Paraneptunicella aestuarii: one gene and its partner. The protein of the gene in region 1 interacts with the protein of each later gene in a pairwise test. Links are inferred from orthologs where the notes say so. Each region holds a gene or a part of one and is shown on either strand. Other genes may lie near its edges.

Region 1 (9,747 bases):
GCAGAGAGTTGTTCCAGTGCTTCTTCACCATTGTTCGCTATGACCACTTTCATCCCCGCTTTCAACAACATATGTTCTGCTACTAATTGATTGATTTCGTTGTCTTCTACCAGAAGCACATGCTTGTCGTTCAATGTTTCTTTTGAGTTAACCGCCTCTTCTTGAATATTGGGGTCTGTAAGATATGGTTCGGCTAATGTTGGTGCTGGAGAGGTTTCATATGCCGCTACAATATTATCAATCAAGTTTTGTTCATTAATGGGTTTTGGGATCAAACCTGTATAGTTGCTTGCTCCTGCATTTTGTTCATTGGCGTATTGTGCAATGTTTTCTGTTGTTAGCATTAGCAAGGGGGAGGAAGTTGTGCTTGCTTTAACCGATTGGGGGAAAGAGGTAAGGGCAGATGGATTGTTATCTGCAACAATAATGCATCCGTAAAATTCGTCGTCGGCGGTTGCCAATTTATCCAAAGCTTTGGTTTCATCTGTTGCGAATTCGGGAATAAAATGAATTTTTTGCAGCGCCTCTGCGATGCTCTTAATGGTTTGTTTGTCAGAATCGATGATAAGAACTCTACGGCTACGTTGTTTGGTCTCTTGTAGTATATCTACCAGTTCTTTATTGATTTGTCGTAGGCAGATACGAAAGTAGAAAGTGCAGCCTTCATTCAGTTTGCTCTCAACCCAAATGCAACCATTCATTAGCTCAACAAAGTGCTTTGATATTGACAATCCTAAGCCTGTTCCGCCAAATTTTCTGGTGACTGAGGCATCAGCTTGGGCAAAAGATTGAAATAACCTCTCTGCTTGCGATTCTGATAATCCTATCCCGGTATCTTCCACGGAAAATTCCAAAAAAGTTTCGTTATCTTTTTGACTTACGAGCTTAACGTTCACAAATATATGACCGTGATCAGTGAATTTGATGGAATTACCTACCAGGTTTAGAAGGACTTGTCCTAGTCTGAGCGCGTCACCGAAATAGTAATCTGGTACTTCATTGGACTTGTTAATTTTGAAGATAAGTCCTTTCTGTTCGGCTTTGATACTCATTAATCCATTGAGTTCGCTGAGTACCTGCGACAAGCTAAATTCTCTGTTGCTGAGCTCGACTTTGCCGGCTTCAATTTTTGAAAAGTCCAGAATATCGTTAATGATGGTTAGCAGGTTTTTGGCCGATGAATCAACCTTGTTTAAGTAGTCATTACGCAAGGTTTCATCTTCAGTTTCCTGTGCCATTTTTACCAGCCCGAGAATCGCGTTCATCGGGGTTCTAATTTCATGGCTCATATTGGCCAGGAATTCGCTTTTGGCTCGGGTTCCTTGTTCTGCCAAGGTTTTTGCTTTTGACAGTTCACTATGAATCAAGGCGTTATTGACTGCCCCGGCTATTTGAGACAGATGTTGATCAAGCGTAGAAATGCTGGATTCTACCTGGTTGAAATCTTCCTCGTTATTGGCAAAAGCAATAACACCAACGACTTTTCCTTGAATGGTTAACGGGTGGATCAGTAAGGATTTGATTGGGTCGGCAGTAATGAGTTCACGATCAAGTAATGACATACCTTCCATCACTTTTTCTGTTATTGGAGAAAAGAGAATGACCTCGTTTCTCTGAAATGCATCGGTGATAATGCTGGAGCCGAGTTTTAGAGGAAACTCTTTGCCCCGTACCGCGATAATAATATCTTCTGAAATGCCTTCGCCTCTGAAATAGCTAGGAATCAAGGTATTGTGGTTGCTTGGGATGAACAAACACATCTGAGTGTAATTCAGAGTGCTTTTCATCGCTTTTTGTACTGCATCCATGATTTCATCCAGATCCAGTGTGGAATTAATGGTTTTTACCACTTCATTGATGGCTGAAATTTCTTCATTGGCTCGAATCAGTTCGTTACGCTGGTTTTGTACCTCAACGCGTGAGGAATGTATTTTGTTGATGTAAATACGGCAGATATAGCCAATAAGAACAGCATAACTGTATATGCAAAAGCCAGCGATTAATGAGGTAATTAAGGATGAATCTGGTTGAAAACTTGAGTCAAGCAAGTAGCCAGAAAGCGTCATGGTTCCTGAAAGTGCAAAGAATCCAATAACAAAGTTTTTCACACCGCCCGTGACAAGGTTATTGAGCGAATTGACCAGAAAAAAAGTCACAGTTGGCCATACCTGAAAATCAAATGTGCTGCACCAAAGGCCGTAAAAGCATGCATCTACAAACTGGTTATGGTACTCGGCGGTATGATAGTAGGGACTGTATTTGGCATATAAATAAGCCAGTTGTGGCCAGATTAGGCCATGAATAATTAAACCCGCTCCGATCCAGCCGCCAATATTGGGATAAAAAATAGAACAAATAAGTGTGATAACAAGCAAGCAACCGAGGATTCTTGGTATATAGCAAAGGCGAGCAATAACATTGGCTCGTTTGTTTCTAACTGCTTGAATAAACGACAAAGCTTCGACCGGATTAATAAAGCTTAAACATTACTTTTATGGTAGTGGAAATTAGAACTTTTGCCTACACGGTGAGTAAAGGATCCCTCGAGTAGGCAAATAGAATGGCAATTTAAAGAGAATAATACCTGCTGGATTATTCAGGAAGGTTCGCTCTACCCAAAGTATCTTCAAGCATCGCCATGCCTGCAGGCAAGTTAACGGAATGCCCCAATGCCTTGATGCTTGAACCTAAAGCATGCAAGGTTCTGAACAGGTTATGCGCTCGGCATTGTTCACCCATTTGACCAATACGCACTATGTTCGGCCCAAATGAACCGGAAATCTCAACGCGATAACGGGAAGACATCTGAGACAGCAACTGCTTGCCATTAATGCCTTGAGGCAGGTTAATACCGACTACTGAATTAAGCCTTGATTCGGGCTGAACATGCAGCTCTAATCCCATGGCTTCAATGCCATTTTGCAATGCTTCTGAGCAGCGTCTATGACGTTCAAAGCGAATCGGCAGGGTTTCAATGCAGATTAGTCGCAATGCTTCGTGAATAGCCAAAATGCCCGATACTGGCGCTGTGTAGTGATAGGATTTTTTGTTCCAGAATTGATCCGCAAGTTTGGCATCCAGACACCAGTGCTTTAAGTCGTCCTTTCTATTGTGGATGTGTGTCCAAGCTGCTTCAGAGAACCCTACCAATGAGATGCCTGGAATACAGGACAAGCCTTTCTGACCCCCCGTAATAACGGCATCTACACCCCATTCATCCATTTTTAACGGCATAGTGCTTAGCGTACAAACTGCATCCACGATAATGAAGCAGCCATAGCGTTTGGCTAGCGCTGCAATTTCCGGTAGTTGATGATTGCATACCGTGTTCGAGGTTTCACCTTGAACAATGGTAATCACATTGGGTTTATGAGTGATGATGTATTCTTCAACCTGTTGCGGTGAAACAGATACAGCATCAGGCACTTCCAGTTTTACCGTTTCAGCACCAATACGCTTGGACATCTCCCACAAGCGGTTACTGAAGAAGCCATTACAGATGTTAAGGACTTTATCGCCGGGGACAACGATGTTGGCAACCGCCATTTCCATGGCAGCGGAACCTGGGCCCGCAACACCTAATATAGTGCCGCGCTCCGTCTGAAAGACATAGCGACCCATTACCTTCACCTGCTCAATAATTTGCGACATTGTATCTCCCAGGTGATTGATAACAATGCCGTTGGCCGCCGCTACTTTCGCTGGAATTGGCACTGGGCCTGCTCCCATCATAAGTAGTGGTTCATCTGGCAAAATGTTATCAAGGGGCACAATGTTGTGAGGGATAGGTAAGTCCAAAATCGTTCCTGCTAATCTATAGGGTTAAGTATGGGTTATGCTCAATGTTGATCAGAGAAAAGAGTATTAAACAATGCCACAATCAAGGTTAGACAGGATGGATCCGGTACAGAAAATTGACTTGCATGCCAGTCTATACTCCGCGCTCTGACATGAACTATTCACCTTTGTTCAGCCCTTGATTCTAGCTAAATACAAACAGGATGCAATGGCTTATTAACGGCTTTTTCAACCAGTATAAATCCAACTTTGAAATTTTCCTTTATGCTCGTGTTTAGAGATTCATATCTCTATGAAAAATAAAGTAATAGTTTGTAATTAAATCAGCTCTATCTGATCGCCAACAGCGATGGTATTTCCTTCACCAGACAAAAATGTTGCATGCATTCCGAAATAAGCCCCGCTTTTCCCTTCCGGAACATCAAGCTCCATAAGCGTTTTAAAGGGTTGCCCCGGTTCTTTTGTTATGCCAGTCAATTGATCAATTCCCGGCATTGGGCAGCGATGACAAGGCCCTTCCGCTTTTAGTATGACATCTCCAATCGTCATTTTACTGCTTTGGTATTCTTGCCAGGCTGGAATGCCTGAAATCTCAATATTGCCGCGAAAACGGTTCATGTCGATCGCGCTTAATTGCTGTTGTTCCAATTCGGTATTTAAGGCGTCCAGTGATTCCGTATTGACCACCAGATAAGGGCAGGCATCGGCAAATTTAAGAACGCCGTCGTCACGTTGGGTGAACTTGGGCTGCACTACGCGTTTTTCCTGTTGAGGAAAACGCATTAAATGCAGAGTGCCTTTTGCAGCAAATTCCAATACATCTGTTAGCCAGTCAGATACGGCTTTTCCTTCATCAAAAGCCTGACATTTATCTTTCCAAACGATGATCTCCCGAGTATCTGCTTTCGGATCCTGCCAAGGTGGAGTGTTCAGAGGAACGTGAATCGCGCCATGCTCTGAGTGTGATAAAACCAGACTATCATTGCTAATGTGGGTTTCTATGGTGGCCATTTTGGGAAGCTGGCGCTGAGTCATGAAACGGTTTTTATGATCAACAACCACCCATTCACGATCGAATTCCAGACCGGTGGGTAAACATTTGGCTTGTTGGACTTCAATGCCTTTTAAGGATTTGACCGGGTAAATGCATAAACGATTGATACTGGCGTACATAGGAAAACCTTGCTTGGGAATACTCAAAATATGACTGCCTTGATAGGGCTTGCATATTACAGCGAATGTCGAAGAGGAGATACAGATGAGATCCGGAAATTATAAATATACTTATAGACGTCTAGACGTAAAGATGTTAATTTCTCCGTCAATATCGGGAGCAGTTTGTTTGATTCACGGAGGAATGGTTAGCGATCTAGCTGAAATAGTTGACTTAGTGGATGTGAAACCTAATGCCTATTCGAATTCCAAGTGATTTACCTGCGCAGAATATTCTTCTTAACGAGAATATTTTTGTCATGGATTCGGAACGAGCCAGTAATCAGGACATTCGTCCTCTGGAAGTCGGCATTTTGAATCTCATGCCTAACAAGATCCAAACCGAAGTGCAGCTTTGCCGCTTGTTATCTAACACGCCGCTACAGATTAATATTGATTTGATCCGTATTGATAACCGAGCTTCCAAACACACGCCACAAGAGCATTTGGACAACTTTTATCACCATTTCGACGAGGTTGAACATAAGTTCTACGATGGCTTGATTATCACTGGTGCGCCCATTGCCTTGATGCCTTATCAGGACATTTCCTATTGGGACAAAATTACTCAGGTGATGGAGTGGGCGCGTCGTCATGTGCAATCAACCCTTTATCTGTGCTGGGCTGCCCACGCCGCTATGTATTATCACTACGGCGTGAATCGCCAAATTCGTGACAACAAGCTGTTTGGCGTGTTTGAGCATCAGGTGTATGAACCTTTAAATGAACTGGTTCGAGGTTTTGATCCTGTGTTTGGCGCGCCTCACTCAAGATATGGTCAAATTGCCATTGAAGAATACGAAGGCATTCCCGGATTACAGGTATTAGCCGGGTCTGATCAAGTTGGGGCATATCTAGTAGCATCAAGTGATAAGCGGGTAGTTTTTTTGACTGGTCATCCAGAGTATGATGCTAACACTTTGCAGCAAGAATACTTGCGGGATGCTGATTCTGGTGTGGGAACAGCACTTCCTGAAAACTATTTCACTAATAATGATCCGACGGCTGAGCCGCGTGTGACGTGGCGAGCTCATGGTTCGTTATTATTCACCAACTGGTTGAATTATTACGTGTATCAAACAACGCCTTATAACCTGGCGGAACTGTCTGCTGACTAAATAATCGGTAAGTAAACAATATTTCGACATGGCGACGTAGTGTATGAGCGTCATAACAGAGGGGAAATGAAGTGACTGACAACAATACTGCGGCATTATTTGAGAAGCAGTTGCAAAAGCGAATACTGTTGCTTGATGGCGGTATGGGAACCATGATCCAGGGCTATAAGCTCACTGAGTCTGATTATCGCGGTGAACGCTTTAAAGATTGGCACAGTGATGTCAAAGGTAACAACGACCTTCTATCCCTGACTCAACCGCAAATTATTGAAGAAATTCACGGTAAGTTTTTAGACGCGGGTTCCGACATTCTGGAAACCAACACTTTTAACGCGACTACCATTTCAATGGCTGATTACGATATGCAGGAATTTGCCTATGAAATTAACGTTGCTGCCGCTCGAATTGCCAAAAAGATTGCGCAGGAATACACCGAAAAAACACCCGACAAACCACGTTTCGTCGCTGGTGTACTAGGGCCAACAAACAGAACTGCATCTATTTCCCCTGATGTAAACGACCCTGGTATGCGCAATGTGAATTTTGACCAATTGGTTGCTGCCTATAAAGAAGCGTGCCGAGGTTTGATCGAAGGTGGGGTTGACCTGATCCTGATCGAAACCATTTTCGATACCTTGAATGCCAAAGCTGCGGTATACGCCGTTGATGAAGTATTTGAAGAAATGCAGGTGGAATTGCCGGTTATGATTTCCGGCACTATCACTGATGCTTCTGGTCGTACTTTGTCGGGTCAAACCGCTGAAGCCTTCTACTATTCGCTACGTCATGCGAATCCGATTACTTTCGGATTGAACTGTGCTTTGGGCCCAGATTTACTGCGCCAGTACGTACAGGAAATTTCCAATATTGCCGATCGCTATGTATCAGCGTACCCGAATGCGGGTCTTCCTAACGAATTTGGTGAGTATGATTTGTCGCCACAAGACATGGCGGAACAAATCAGTGAATGGGCGAGAGCCGGGTTGGTTAACCTGGTGGGAGGGTGTTGCGGTTCCACACCTGAGCACATCAAAGCCATTGCCGATGCGGTGGCGAACGTTGAACCACGAAAGTTGGTGAAACGTGAAGTGAAAATGCGATTGTCCGGTTTAGAACCCTTTGTCCACTAATAGGGAATATTATGTCTCAAGCAACTGCCCGTTTTATCAATGTCGGTGAACGTACTAACGTTACTGGCTCTGCAAAATTTAAGCGTTTAATCCTTGATGGGGATTATGAAGCCGCCCTTGATGTTGCCAGACAGCAGGTTGAAAGTGGCGCACAAATTATCGATATCAACATGGACGAAGCCATGTTGGATTCCGAAGCGGCAATGGTGCGTTTCCTGAATTTGATTGCCTCTGAACCGGATATTTCCCGCGTACCTATTATGATCGACTCCTCCAAGTGGAGTGTTATCGAAGCCGGTCTTAAATGTGTTCAGGGTAAAGCCATTGTTAACTCCATTAGCTTGAAAGAAGGCGAAGAGAACTTCAAAGAACAGGCCAAGAAGATTAGACGCTATGGCGCAGCAACTGTGGTGATGGCCTTTGATGAGACAGGACAGGCGGATACCGAAGCGCGCAAATATGAGATTTGTGAGCGTTCTTATCGCATTTTGGTGGATGAAGTGGGCTTTCCACCAGAAGACATTATTTTCGATCCGAACATTTTTGCGGTTGCCACCGGGATCGAAGAGCATAACAACTATGCTGTCGACTTCATTGAAGCGACTCGTCGTATCACTACCAATTTGCCGCACTGCCATGTATCGGGTGGTTTGTCGAATATTTCCTTCTCATTCCGTGGTAACAATCCAGTGCGTGAAGCCATGCACTCGGTATTCCTGTACTACGCGATTAAAGCGGGTATGGATATGGGCATTGTCAATGCCGGTCAGTTGGAAGTGTATGATGAAATTCCCAAAGAGCTACGTGACGCTGTTGAAGATGTGATTCTGAATCGTCGCGACGATGCGACTGAACGCTTGCTGGATATTGCACCTAAGTACCAAGGTGGCGGTAAAGTGGCAGCAAAAGAAGATTTGGAATGGCGTTCACTGCCCGTCAACAAGCGCCTTGAACACGCGCTGGTGAAAGGTATTACAGACTTTATCGAAGAAGACACCGAAGCGGCGCGTTTAGCGGCAGAAAAACCTTTGCATGTTATCGAAGGGCCGTTGATGGACGGCATGAATGTGGTTGGTGACTTGTTTGGTGAAGGCAAAATGTTCTTGCCGCAAGTGGTGAAGTCTGCGCGCGTAATGAAGAAAGCCGTTGCTTACCTCGAACCCTACATTGAAGATGAAAAAGAAGCCGGTAGCAGCAACGGTAAGATCTTGTTAGCCACGGTAAAAGGCGATGTTCACGACATTGGTAAGAATATCGTTGGCGTGGTGTTGCAGTGTAATAACTACGAAATTATCGACATGGGCGTAATGGTGCCTTGTGCCGACATTCTGAAAAAAGCCAAAGAAGTGAATGCAGACATCATTGGTTTGTCGGGTTTGATCACGCCTTCGCTTGATGAAATGGTGCATGTTGCTAAAGAAATGCAGCGCACCGGTTTCGATATTCCATTGTTGATTGGTGGTGCGACTACCTCTAAAGCTCACACCGCTGTGAAGATCGAACAAAATTATGAAGGGCCGGTGGTTTACGTGCCTAACGCGTCTCGTGCGGTGGGTGTGTGCCAGAAGTTACTGACGCCAACAGCGAAAGATGAATATGTTCAGCAAATTCGAGATGAATATGAAGTGGTGCGTGAGCAACACGCTCGTCGCCAGCCCAAGAGCCGTCCGGTGACATTAGCGCAAGCCCGTGAGAACGGATTTGTGACCGACTGGAGCAGCTATACGCCGCCAGTGCCGAAGCAACTGGGCGTACAGAGTGTTGAAGTGTCGATAGACACCTTGGTTGATTACATCGACTGGACACCGTTCTTTATGACCTGGTCTTTAGCGGGCAAATACCCTCGTATTCTTGATGACGAAGTGGTGGGTGAGGAAGCGAAGAAGCTGTTCGATGACGCTCAAGCCATGCTGAAATTACTGAAAGACGAGCATAAATTGCAGCCTAAAGGCGTGTTTGGTTTGTTCCCGGCTAACCGTGTTGGTGACGATATTCAAATATTTGCTGATGAATCTCGTTCCGAAGTGTTGTACACCAGTAGCCAGTTGCGTCAGCAAACCGAGAAGCCTAAAGGCGCGAATCATTGTTTGAGTGATTACATCGCGCCTGCTGGTGTGAATGATTATATCGGTGCGTTTGCGGTAACGGCGGGTATCGCGGAAGACGATATTGCAGGCCATTTCGAGAAGCAGCATGATGATTACCACGCCATTATGGTAAAAGCGGTCTGTGATCGTTTGGCAGAAGCCTTTGCTGAATATTTACATCAGCAGGTGCGTAAAATACATTGGGGCTATGCGCCGGATGAAGATCTGGATAACGACATGTTGATCCGCGAGAAGTATCAAGGCATTCGTCCAGCTCCGGGTTACCCAGCGTGCCCTGAGCATACCGAGAAAGCGGGTATCTGGAAGGTGTTGGATACAGAAGCCAATACGGGAATGAAGCTAACCGAAAGCTACGCTATGTGGCCGGGCGCTTCGGTTTCT
Region 2 (9,782 bases), 3.1 Mb from region 1 along the record:
AACCTTGCGCTTCATCACAGCCAATTTTCAGCATATAACTGGCCTGCTCTCGTTTCTCCACGCCTTCAGCAATGGTCTTCAAGCCTAACTTCTGTCCAAGCGTAATAATGGTTTCAGCGATAAATGCAGGCTTACCGGGTTCTACTTCATTTACGAAAGCACGATCAACTTTCAAACGATCCAACGGTAATTGCTGTAGGTAACTCATAGAAGAGAAACCCGTACCAAAGTCATCAATAGCTACCTGTACACCACTGGATTTCAAAGCACGTAAAGCCTCTACAACGATTTGCGGCTCATCCATTACAACACTTTCAGTGATCTCAAGCTCTAAATTACCAGCTGAGATATTCTCTTTCTCAATGACATTCTTGATGCAGTTCAAAAAGTTAGGATCACGGAATTGAGGCATGGAAATGTTCACCGATAAGCGAATATCTTCAAAGCCAATGCCATTCAAGCTACGTAGCTTGCCACAAGCTTCTTCCAACACCCATTCACCGATATCGATGATTAAACCAGAATATTCAGCTAATGGAACAAATACAGCAGGAGAGATAAATCCACCATCGGATGTAGGCCAACGCAGCAACGCTTCCATACCAACGACTTTCTCACTCATCAAGTCAACTTGTGGCTGATACCAAACCTGTAAGCGGCGCTCACCAAAATCATTCCGTAACTTACGAATCATTTCTAATCGCCATGTGGTTTTCTCTTCCATCTCAGGCGCGTAGAACTCATAGTTACAGGTCAAACTCTTCTTGGCTCGGTTAAGCGCAATATTGGTTTGTTTAAGTACATTCAAACCACTGGCATGCTCTAACAAGCGGCATATGCCAATCGAAACATTAATAGGAAGATTGTGATCACCCGCTTTAAAAGGGGCAGAGAAAATACGATTAATATTCTCAACCGTCACTAATTCTTCTGTGCCGATAATACCGTACACATCAGCACCAATGCGAGCCAGCTTGGCACCGCCAGCGAATTCACTCGTCAAACGTTCTGCAACAGCAATAAGCAACAAGTTACCCGCTTCTTGCCCCAACCCATCATTAATATCAGAGAAATGGCTAATATCAACGAGAGCAACCGTATCTAAATCCATGCCGTCGGAACGCAATCTATCAAGCATATTGATAAATTCTGTACGATTAGGCAGCTTGGTCAACCAGTCTCTAAATGCAGCATTACGTAGTTGATGGAATAAATTAACGTTTTCATAGCCAACAGATACGCTGGAAAAGAAGACTTCTAGCAGCTGACGTTGTACATCACTGATGTTTTCACCAGCGGTAATATAGATAGCAGCTTCATAACCTGAGCTATCCATAAAAAATGCAGTATCATTGGTTTGAAAAATGTGTTGTCGCTGCTTTAAGCATTCTTGTGCAAGCGAAATAGCACCAGGTTCTTCAATCAGTTTCAATTGGCTATGAATGAAGTTTTGATAACGCCCAACAGCACCAAGAATATAAACATCGTTGTTATCAACATCCAAAATAGCGCCAGCTCGAGAACAAACAAAACCTTGCACATCCTCATTAATCAGTTGACTAATCTGATTGATAACACCTTCACAAAAACCTTTGATGGAATGTTCTTCTAACAGAGTGGAGGAAGAATTGATAACCTTCTGCAAACCTTTGCGATTCTCATTAATAGTCAGAATCTGTTGATAAGAACGTAAAGAAGCAATAATGGTGGTGACTAATTTACTACGAGTAAGTTCTGTTTTGGTTTTGTAGTCGTTAATGTCATATTCTTTAATGACACTTTCTTCTGGCGCATAACCGGGCTGCCCAGTACGCAAAATGATACGAGGCTCTTCCAGTTTCAGCTCTTCACGCATTTTTTTGGCGACTTGCAATCCTGCGTCATCAGACTCCATGACAACGTCTAATAAGATGATGGCAATATCTTCACCGTGTTCGCGTAGAAATTCCAATGCTTGAGCGCCAGAATAGGCATGATGAAATGATAATTTTTTACCATTCAGAACCAAATCAGATAAAGCGAGCTTAGTAACCGAATGGATTTCAGAATCGTCATCAACAACCAGCACTTGCCATGAGCCGGTTACAGGCTCAAGTTCTTCGTGAGAGGTATCCTCCTCATCCATGAAGATCAGTTCGTCATTTTCGTAGTCGGTTGGGCACATCTAGTTATTCACTTACGCCTTAATTACTAAACACAACTCACCACTTCAATTGCAGTGAAATTAGCCTGTAATACTTCAAACCTTATCTTATTCAGGATAAAAGGAAACAGCCTCATCTATTATCCAAAACAGCAATGAGATTGACTAGAATAATGCAGCAAAAAGAACATTGCATTAAATATAGTTGTAAAAATTTGAAAAAATGTCGAAAAATTATTACCCGATCCGGATATACAAATTCAACGATATGGATAATAGCCACACTTTACCAGAACTTAGTTAAATTTTTCGGCTAGTTAATGCACCTTAAACGATTAATGCAATCACCGTCAAATTAGATCACTTTATACAACAATATTGCAATTTAAGCTGAGACTCACGCATTAAAAAGTTCAATATTTAAGCAAGGTTACGTATTTTAGCTCTGACAAAGGTGTAGTTTCTGATGCGTTGCTACAATTTAGTGAGCAAATAAACAAAATCCAACTTTTCATTTTCACCCACGGAATATAGTGTTATTTATGGTTCTCTCTCCTTAGGTCGAAAGTTGATTGTGCAATATTAAGCCATCACTCCCGGTCTGATAATTCGTAAGGAACAAGGGTAGCTCTAGAGGAAACTTAGCAGAGTCAAAGTAACAGAGTAAAAGTAGCGTAGCATGACAGATATTGGCCCGATTAAATCTACTTTACCCCAAACGTCCGTTGCCACAACAGGTAAACGGTCGAGCAAATCCGTAAGCCAACCCCAAACAGAGCCTCAACACTCAAATTCAGCTCAGGAACGGGAAGCTGCTGCGGTCAGAATTACCCGTTTATTTCATCAGGCAGGTGTCACTACTTCCAAGTTTTCTAAACTGGATGAAGATACCAATAAGAAGCTAGCGCGACGTAAGCAGGTTCAACAGTCACGTAAACTTTCCAATCTGGAGCGAATTCTTGAAAAGGCACTAGAGTTCTCTCCCGAACAAAGCTCAGATGAACAAGTAGATCTGGATTGGTTTTTTAGCTTTGTCGATTTAGCCGAAAATATCTTTTCAACAACGATGCAAGAAATATGGGGCAAGATATTTGCGGTTGAAGTCAGTAAACCCGGTACGTTTTCGCTTCGTACATTGCAGACTCTGAAGCAACTCACTCAGCGTGACGCGAAAATATTTCAAAATGCGGTAAGTCTTACATCAAGAATGAAAGGCGAAAATAGCCCGAAAATCCTCTATGGCTATTATCAAAAACCCAATTTAATGACATTTCTTGGATTATCCAAAGGCCAGCAACTGAATCTTGCTGAATACGGTTTAACCTATCCCAACTTATTAACCCTGATGGATGCAGGTTTGATATTTAACAGTGAAATCGAAAGCGGAGAGCTAGATCCCAGCAAGCGCAGTGAATGGAAATGTGGCGCTGAAACCTATTATTTGGCACCGAAAAAAAGCGGCATCATGCTGAATTACTACAAATTCACAGCGACTGGCGCGGAACTCTCGAAATTAGTAAGCAGTATCCCCAACAGCCAATATCTACAGGCTTTGAAGTATACTCTGCAAGGTGGTTTTGAAGTGAATTAGTGGTATTTATAAGCCGCTGACCTTTGTTGCATAAAGAAGCTCAGCAGCCAAAAACAGTTTAAATACCATCACCAAATTCATGTAAGCCACATTCACGCTTGAGACCAAAGAAGCGAGTTTCCTGTTCAGTCATTCCCGGTTCCAATGGACGACTGGTGTGCCAATCTCCAACGGATACATAACCTTGCTCCCAAAGCGGATGATATGGCAAGTCATGTTCTTTCAGATAATAATGGACATCTTTGTTTGTCCAATCTAAAACAGGATAGATCTTGAACTTACCATTGGGTAATTGCTGTAAAACGGACAAGTTCTGACGAGTATCAGACTGAGTACGACGCAATCCAGCAAACCAGCTTTTTATCCCTAACTCTTCCTGAGCTTGTTGCATCGGAACAACTTTATTCATTTTGTTGTATTGAGTGATGCCATCTTCACCATTTTCCCACAATTTACCAAAGCGCGCTTCTTGCCATGCAGGGCTGATATCTGAACGATAAATCTTCAAATTCAGTTTCAAACGCTCAGTTAGCTCATCGGCAAATTGATAAGTTTCGGGAAATAGATATCCAGTGTCAGTAAACACCACCGGAATATTGGGAGCCTGTTCGGTGACCAGGTGCAGCATGACTGCAGCCTGGATACCAAAGCTTGAAGACAACATGATGTTCTCAGGCAAATTTTCCATTGCCCAAGCCACTCTTTCCTGGGCAGACATAGCCTCTAATCGTTGATTAATCTCATCCAACTGGCCCTTATCAAGCAACTCTTGGGTGAGTCTTGATCCAACGTTAGAAGTTACATTGTCAACCACAAGATCACTCATAGAAGTCCTCCGCGGAGTTCACGACAGGTCGAACGATTTCAGCGCGGATCAAGAAGTTACCAAAGGCTTCGCCTTCTTCACGCTCTTTGCTCCAACGACCAATCAATTCATCAAGTATCTCGAAGATCTCATCTTCGCTGATATTTTCACGATACATACGTGGAATACGCGTACCGTATAAGTCGCCACCAAGGTGCAAGTTGTACTTGCCAGGGCCTTTACCCACCAAGCCCACTTCGGCCAACATGGCGCGTCCGCAACCATTGGGGCAGCCAGTAATACGGAATACAATTTCTTCACCGGTCATATCATGTTTGTCTAGCAACGCTTCCAAACGATCAACCGCACTTGGCAAATAACGTTCAGCTTCAGCCATCGCTAAAGGGCAAGTAGGCAACGACACACACGCCATTGATGCAATACGCTGTGGTGAAACATCAGGACGGATCAAACCATGCTCGCGAGCCAGGCTTTCAATGTGGTCTTTATCTTTCGCATCAACACCCGCGATAATCAGGTTCTGATTCGCTGTCATTCTAAAATCGCCAGTGTGAACTTTGGCAATCTCGGCACAACCCGTTTTCAAGGTACGACCGGGATAATCAAGAATACGACCGTTTTCGATGAAGAGTGTTAAATGATGTTTACCATCAACACCTTCAACCCAACCAATACGGTCACCACGACCAGTGAATTCATAAGGACGGCTGTCCTGGAATTTCACGCCAGCACGTTTTTCCACTTCACCTTTGAAGGCCTCTACACCAACAGCTTCAAGGGTGTATTTGGTTTTGGCATTTTTACGGTTGCAGCGGTTACCCCAATCACGTTGAGTAGTAATAACAGCCTCGGCAACAGCCAATGTGTCTTTCTTGTCAATGAAGCCAAAGTCATCAGCTTTACGTGGATAAGTGTTCTTATCACCATGAGTCATGGCCAAGCCACCACCCACTAACACGTTAAAGCCAACCAGCTTGCCATCTTCTTCAATGGCAACGAAGTTCAAGTCGTTAGCGTGCAAATCCACGTCGTTTTGTGGCGGGATCACAACTGTCGTTTTAAACTTTCTAGGCAAGTAGGTCTTGCCTAAAATTGGCTCTTCAGTCGATTCAACTTTCTCACCATCCAACCAAATCTCGGCATAGGCTTTTGTCTTTGGAAGTAAGTGTTCACTAATCTTTTTCGCCCACTCATAAGCCTCTTGATGCAAATATGACTGATTGGGATTAGCCGTACATAATACGTTTCGGTTTACGTCGCCCGCAGTGGCAATGGAATCAATGCCAACCTTGTTCAGCATTTGATGCATATGCTTGATCTTGGGCTTCAATACACCGTGGAATTGAAACGTTTGACGTGTGGTCAAACGAATGCTGCCATAAATGGTGTTTTCTTCCGCGAACTTATCAATCGCTAGCCATTGCTCTGGCGTGATGATACCGCCCGGTAAGCGGGCACGAAGCATCACATTATGTAGCGGTTCCAATTTCTGTTTGGCGCGCTCTGGACGAATATCTCTGTCGTCCTGTTGATACATTCCGTGGAATCGAATCAACTGGAAGTTATCAGCAGTAAAGCCGCCGGTAAGATCATCTTTCAGATCTTGTTCAATCGTACCGCGCAGATAATTACTTTCGTCTTTAAGACGTTCGTTATCAGCTAATTTATCGCCTTTATTATTACCAACACTCATTAGTACACGTCCTTCTGGTAACGTTTTGCTCTGCGCAGGTCATTCACATACTGCTCTGCTTCAGCCTGACTCTTATTGCCGTGCTGTTGCACAATGCTTACCAATGCGTCATTCACATCTTTAGCCATACGGTTCGCATCGCCACAAACATAGAAATGCGCACCTTGTTCTAACCATTTATACAATTCTGCACCGTTTTCTAGCATACGATGCTGAACATAAATCTTTTCTTCCTGATCACGAGAGAATGCCAAAGAGACTTTATTCAAAACGCCGTCTTTCACATATTTTTGAATTTCTACCTGATACAGGAAATCTTGGGTAAAGCTCGGGTTACCAAAGAACAACCAGTTTTGGCCTTCAGCCTCTTCCGCTTCTCTTTGCTGTAAGAAGGAACGGAACGGAGCAATACCGGTACCTGGGCCAACCATGATAACTGGCGTATTAGGATCGGCTGGCAAGCGGAAGTTGTTGTTTGATTCAACATACACTTTCACTTCCTGACCTTCCTCAAGACGCTTGCTCAAATAGCCAGAGGCACCGCCTTGATGAAGATGTCCGAATTTTTCATATTCCACCAGCGCGACAGTCAAATGAACTTCGTCTTCAACTTCAGCCTGACTTGATGCGATAGAATACAAGCGAGGTGTTAAAGGACGCATCGCTTTCACTAAATCTTGTGCGGGTACTTGCGCAGGGTATTCACGGATCACATCAACGATTTGACGCTCTTCCAGATACTCTCTCAGCTTAGCCTTATCATCAACCAAGGCATCTAACTCAGCATTTTTTACAAATGGCGCATAAGCGGTCACAAAGCCAGGATAACTCATGGTTAACTCAAGCTTTTCTAGCAAAGCTTCTTTCAGTGTTAACTCACCTGCGCGAGTTTCAACTTTGGTGTCAGCTTCATTTCCGGTCAGTTTGATGATGTCATCAACAATTTTCTCATCATTGATGAACCACACGCCCAGAGCGTCACCGGGTTGATACTGAATACCCGAATCTTCCAGTGAAATCTCAATGTGACGGATGTCTTTAACCGAATCCCGCCCAGTAATTTTTGCCGACGCTGATAAAGTCGCAGTAAAGGGGTTAGCTTTATTGTATTGAGATTCAGCAGGCTGAGTTGTACCAGCCAAGCTAACGCCCGGCATAGCAACCACTTGAGAACCTCCAGACTTAAGCTCTTCTTTCAGCTTCTCTGTCAGAGATTCCGTCCAGGCAGGAATTACATCTTCATAATCAACATCACAATCCAAACGCTCTGCCAAAGGTTTAGCACCTAAAGCAGACAATCTGGTATCGAAATCTTTTCCGGTTTGGCAGAAGAATTCATAACTGGTATCGCCAAGTGCGATAACCGCATATTTTAAGCCATCCAGTTTCGGTGCTTTCTTGCTTCCCACAAACTCGTGTAACTGCACAGCATCATCGGGCGCATCGCCTTCACCATGAGTGCTAACCACGATAAGCAAGTGAGTTTCGCCCTTCAGGTTTTTAGGCTTATAGTCCGCCATGTTATAAACATTGGCAGAAAAGCCTGCGGCCTCTGCTGCTTGCTTATACTTTTCAGCTACACCTTTCGCATTACCGGTCTGCGACCCGTACAAAATTGTCAGCGATTGGCTTGTAGACGACTGAGAAACTGGCGCTGCAACTTGAGCACCTGAGGCACCCGACTGCTGAGCCAAACCATATAAATATCCGCTTGCCCAAATTAATTGGGAACCGTCCAGACTTGAAGCTGCCTGGTTTAGCTGTTGCCATTGTGCCTCGCTTAAAACCGCCGTAGGCGCAACCGCATTATTAGTAGGACTTGACATTGATGATGCTAACCTTTGTTAAGAACGACCACAGATTAGCCGTTCCGTTTCATAACTTGAAAGAATTAATCTTAATTTTTTATTACTTTATGTGCTTAGGAGAGCGTGTTGTTATAACAAACTGTACTGAAATATTTTTACCAAACATACTAAGAGGATTAATCAGAAATGCAAGGATAGCAGAGAGTAAATTGAACCGAGCCTTAAGCGAATACTTAAGGCTCTTGATTTGAAACAACAAAAAACGAATTTAGCCTTGTGCTAATAATTCAGAAAGGTCGATAAGAGCAGCGTTTGCTCTGGACACATAGTTCGCCATAACTAACGAATGATTTGCCACAAAACCAAAACCACCGCCGTTTAAGATCATGGGGCTCCACACCGTTTGCTGTGTCGCTTCTAATTCACGAATAATTTGTTGCAAGCTCACAAGTGCGTTCTTTTTCTCTAACACATCAGCAAAATCCACTTCCACTGCTTTAAAGAAATGCAACAATGCCCAACAAGCACCACGCGCTTCATAAAAGTTGTTGTCTAACTGCCACCAGCTGGTTTTTATATGTAGCTCACCAGCACCAGGTGTGGATTGACGAGCAGCAGGATCGCCAGCCAAATCAGTATTCAAACGATCTTGACCAACACTGGCACTCAAACGTTGAGACAAACTTCCCAAACGCTTTTCAACCTGTTTTAGCCAATCACGTAAATTATCCGCTCTTGTGAAGAACTGCGCATTGCTTTGCTCAGGATTATTTAAGGCTGTTAAATAATGTTGCATTGCATTTAGCCCATCACGATATTGCGACTCGGCAGAAGGCAGCAACCAACTACGATGATCGATATTGAACTTGGGCTGGGCTACAACCAAATCCTTATTTTCCACAGATTGAGATTGCGAGCGGCTAAAGTCTTTGCGCATAGCCAATGCCAAGTCCCGTGTCATTTCCAGCACACCAAATTCCCAACTGGGCATGTTATCCAAAAACACAGTGGGTGGCATTACATCATTAGACAAATAGCCGCCTGGCTTATCCAACAAGGTTTCACCAACGTCGATCAGTGTTTTAGTCATGGTTGCGCCTACAGCGGAATTTCCTGCTATTTTGCGCACTTCGAAAATGTCCGGTTCGCTACTCCAATAAATTGCCAAGCCCCAAAGCAATAACACCACGCCAATAATCGGAGCAACTATCCACTTTTTCTCTAACCACTGTTTCATGATGTTTCCTATTTAATTAATGATTGTGATGGTGGTGATGTTGCTGCGTCTGAGCAATTTCAGCACTCACTACAGCGTCAATGTTAATCTGCTCACCATCAGCAAATTGTAGTGTAATTGGCACTGATTGATTTTCTTTAAACGGTGATTTAATACCAAATAGCATTAAATGATAGCCACCTGGCTGAAAAACAACGCTTGCACCCGCTTTAACCACAAGCTTGTCTTGTTTTTCCATTCTCATAACACCGTCAGCCATAACATGATTGTGTATTTCTACTTTATTAACCAAGGGAGATTCAGCGCCAATCAACTCTTTCATCTTATCGCCATCATTTTTCAAGACAAAATAGGCTGAAGAGTTGGGTACACCCGGAGGTAAAAGTCTAACTTGCGGGTTTTCAACAGTAACCGCCGCATGAACAACACTAGTAAATAAGGAAGCTGATAGAGAAAAAATCGCTGAGAACAAAAGAGACTGCCA

The links.
Region 2: the proteins of KIH87_RS14735 (region 1) and KIH87_RS02985 interact in binary tests that used the Escherichia coli proteins (3 or more experiments, as listed by UniProt). The link is inferred for Paraneptunicella aestuarii from one-to-one orthologs.

Annotation. Positions count from the first base shown.
Region 1 is NZ_CP074570.1:3,825,097-3,834,843, reverse strand. The notes cover bases 3,058-5,886. They hold KIH87_RS14735 (MOSC domain-containing protein), read right to left. Parts: upstream 4,999-5,886; coding sequence 4,117-4,998; downstream 3,058-4,116. Other genes in these bases: metA (homoserine O-acetyltransferase MetA), read left to right, coding at 5,205-5,886; KIH87_RS14740 (pyridoxal-phosphate-dependent aminotransferase family protein), read right to left, coding at 3,058-3,798. Outside these bases: KIH87_RS14745 (response regulator), read right to left, coding at 1-2,375; more of KIH87_RS14740, read right to left, coding at 2,593-3,057; more of metA, read left to right, coding at 5,887-6,128; KIH87_RS14725 (homocysteine S-methyltransferase family protein), read left to right, coding at 6,200-7,258; metH (methionine synthase), read left to right, coding at 7,270-9,747.
Region 2 is NZ_CP074570.1:702,117-711,898, reverse strand. Bases 5,667-8,530 are described here. They hold KIH87_RS02985 (assimilatory sulfite reductase (NADPH) flavoprotein subunit), read right to left. Parts: upstream 8,080-8,530; coding sequence 6,253-8,079; downstream 5,667-6,252. Other genes in these bases: KIH87_RS02980 (DUF2333 family protein), read right to left, coding at 8,330-8,530; cysI (assimilatory sulfite reductase (NADPH) hemoprotein subunit), read right to left, coding at 5,667-6,253. In the rest of the region: KIH87_RS03005 (bifunctional diguanylate cyclase/phosphodiesterase), read right to left, coding at 1-2,164; KIH87_RS03000 (TIGR03899 family protein), read left to right, coding at 2,823-3,734; KIH87_RS02995 (phosphoadenylyl-sulfate reductase), read right to left, coding at 3,793-4,560; more of cysI, read right to left, coding at 4,553-5,666; more of KIH87_RS02980, read right to left, coding at 8,531-9,298; KIH87_RS02975 (copper chaperone PCu(A)C), read right to left, coding at 9,315-9,782. UniProt on the Escherichia coli protein: Component of the sulfite reductase complex that catalyzes the 6-electron reduction of sulfite to sulfide. This is one of several activities required for the biosynthesis of L-cysteine from sulfate.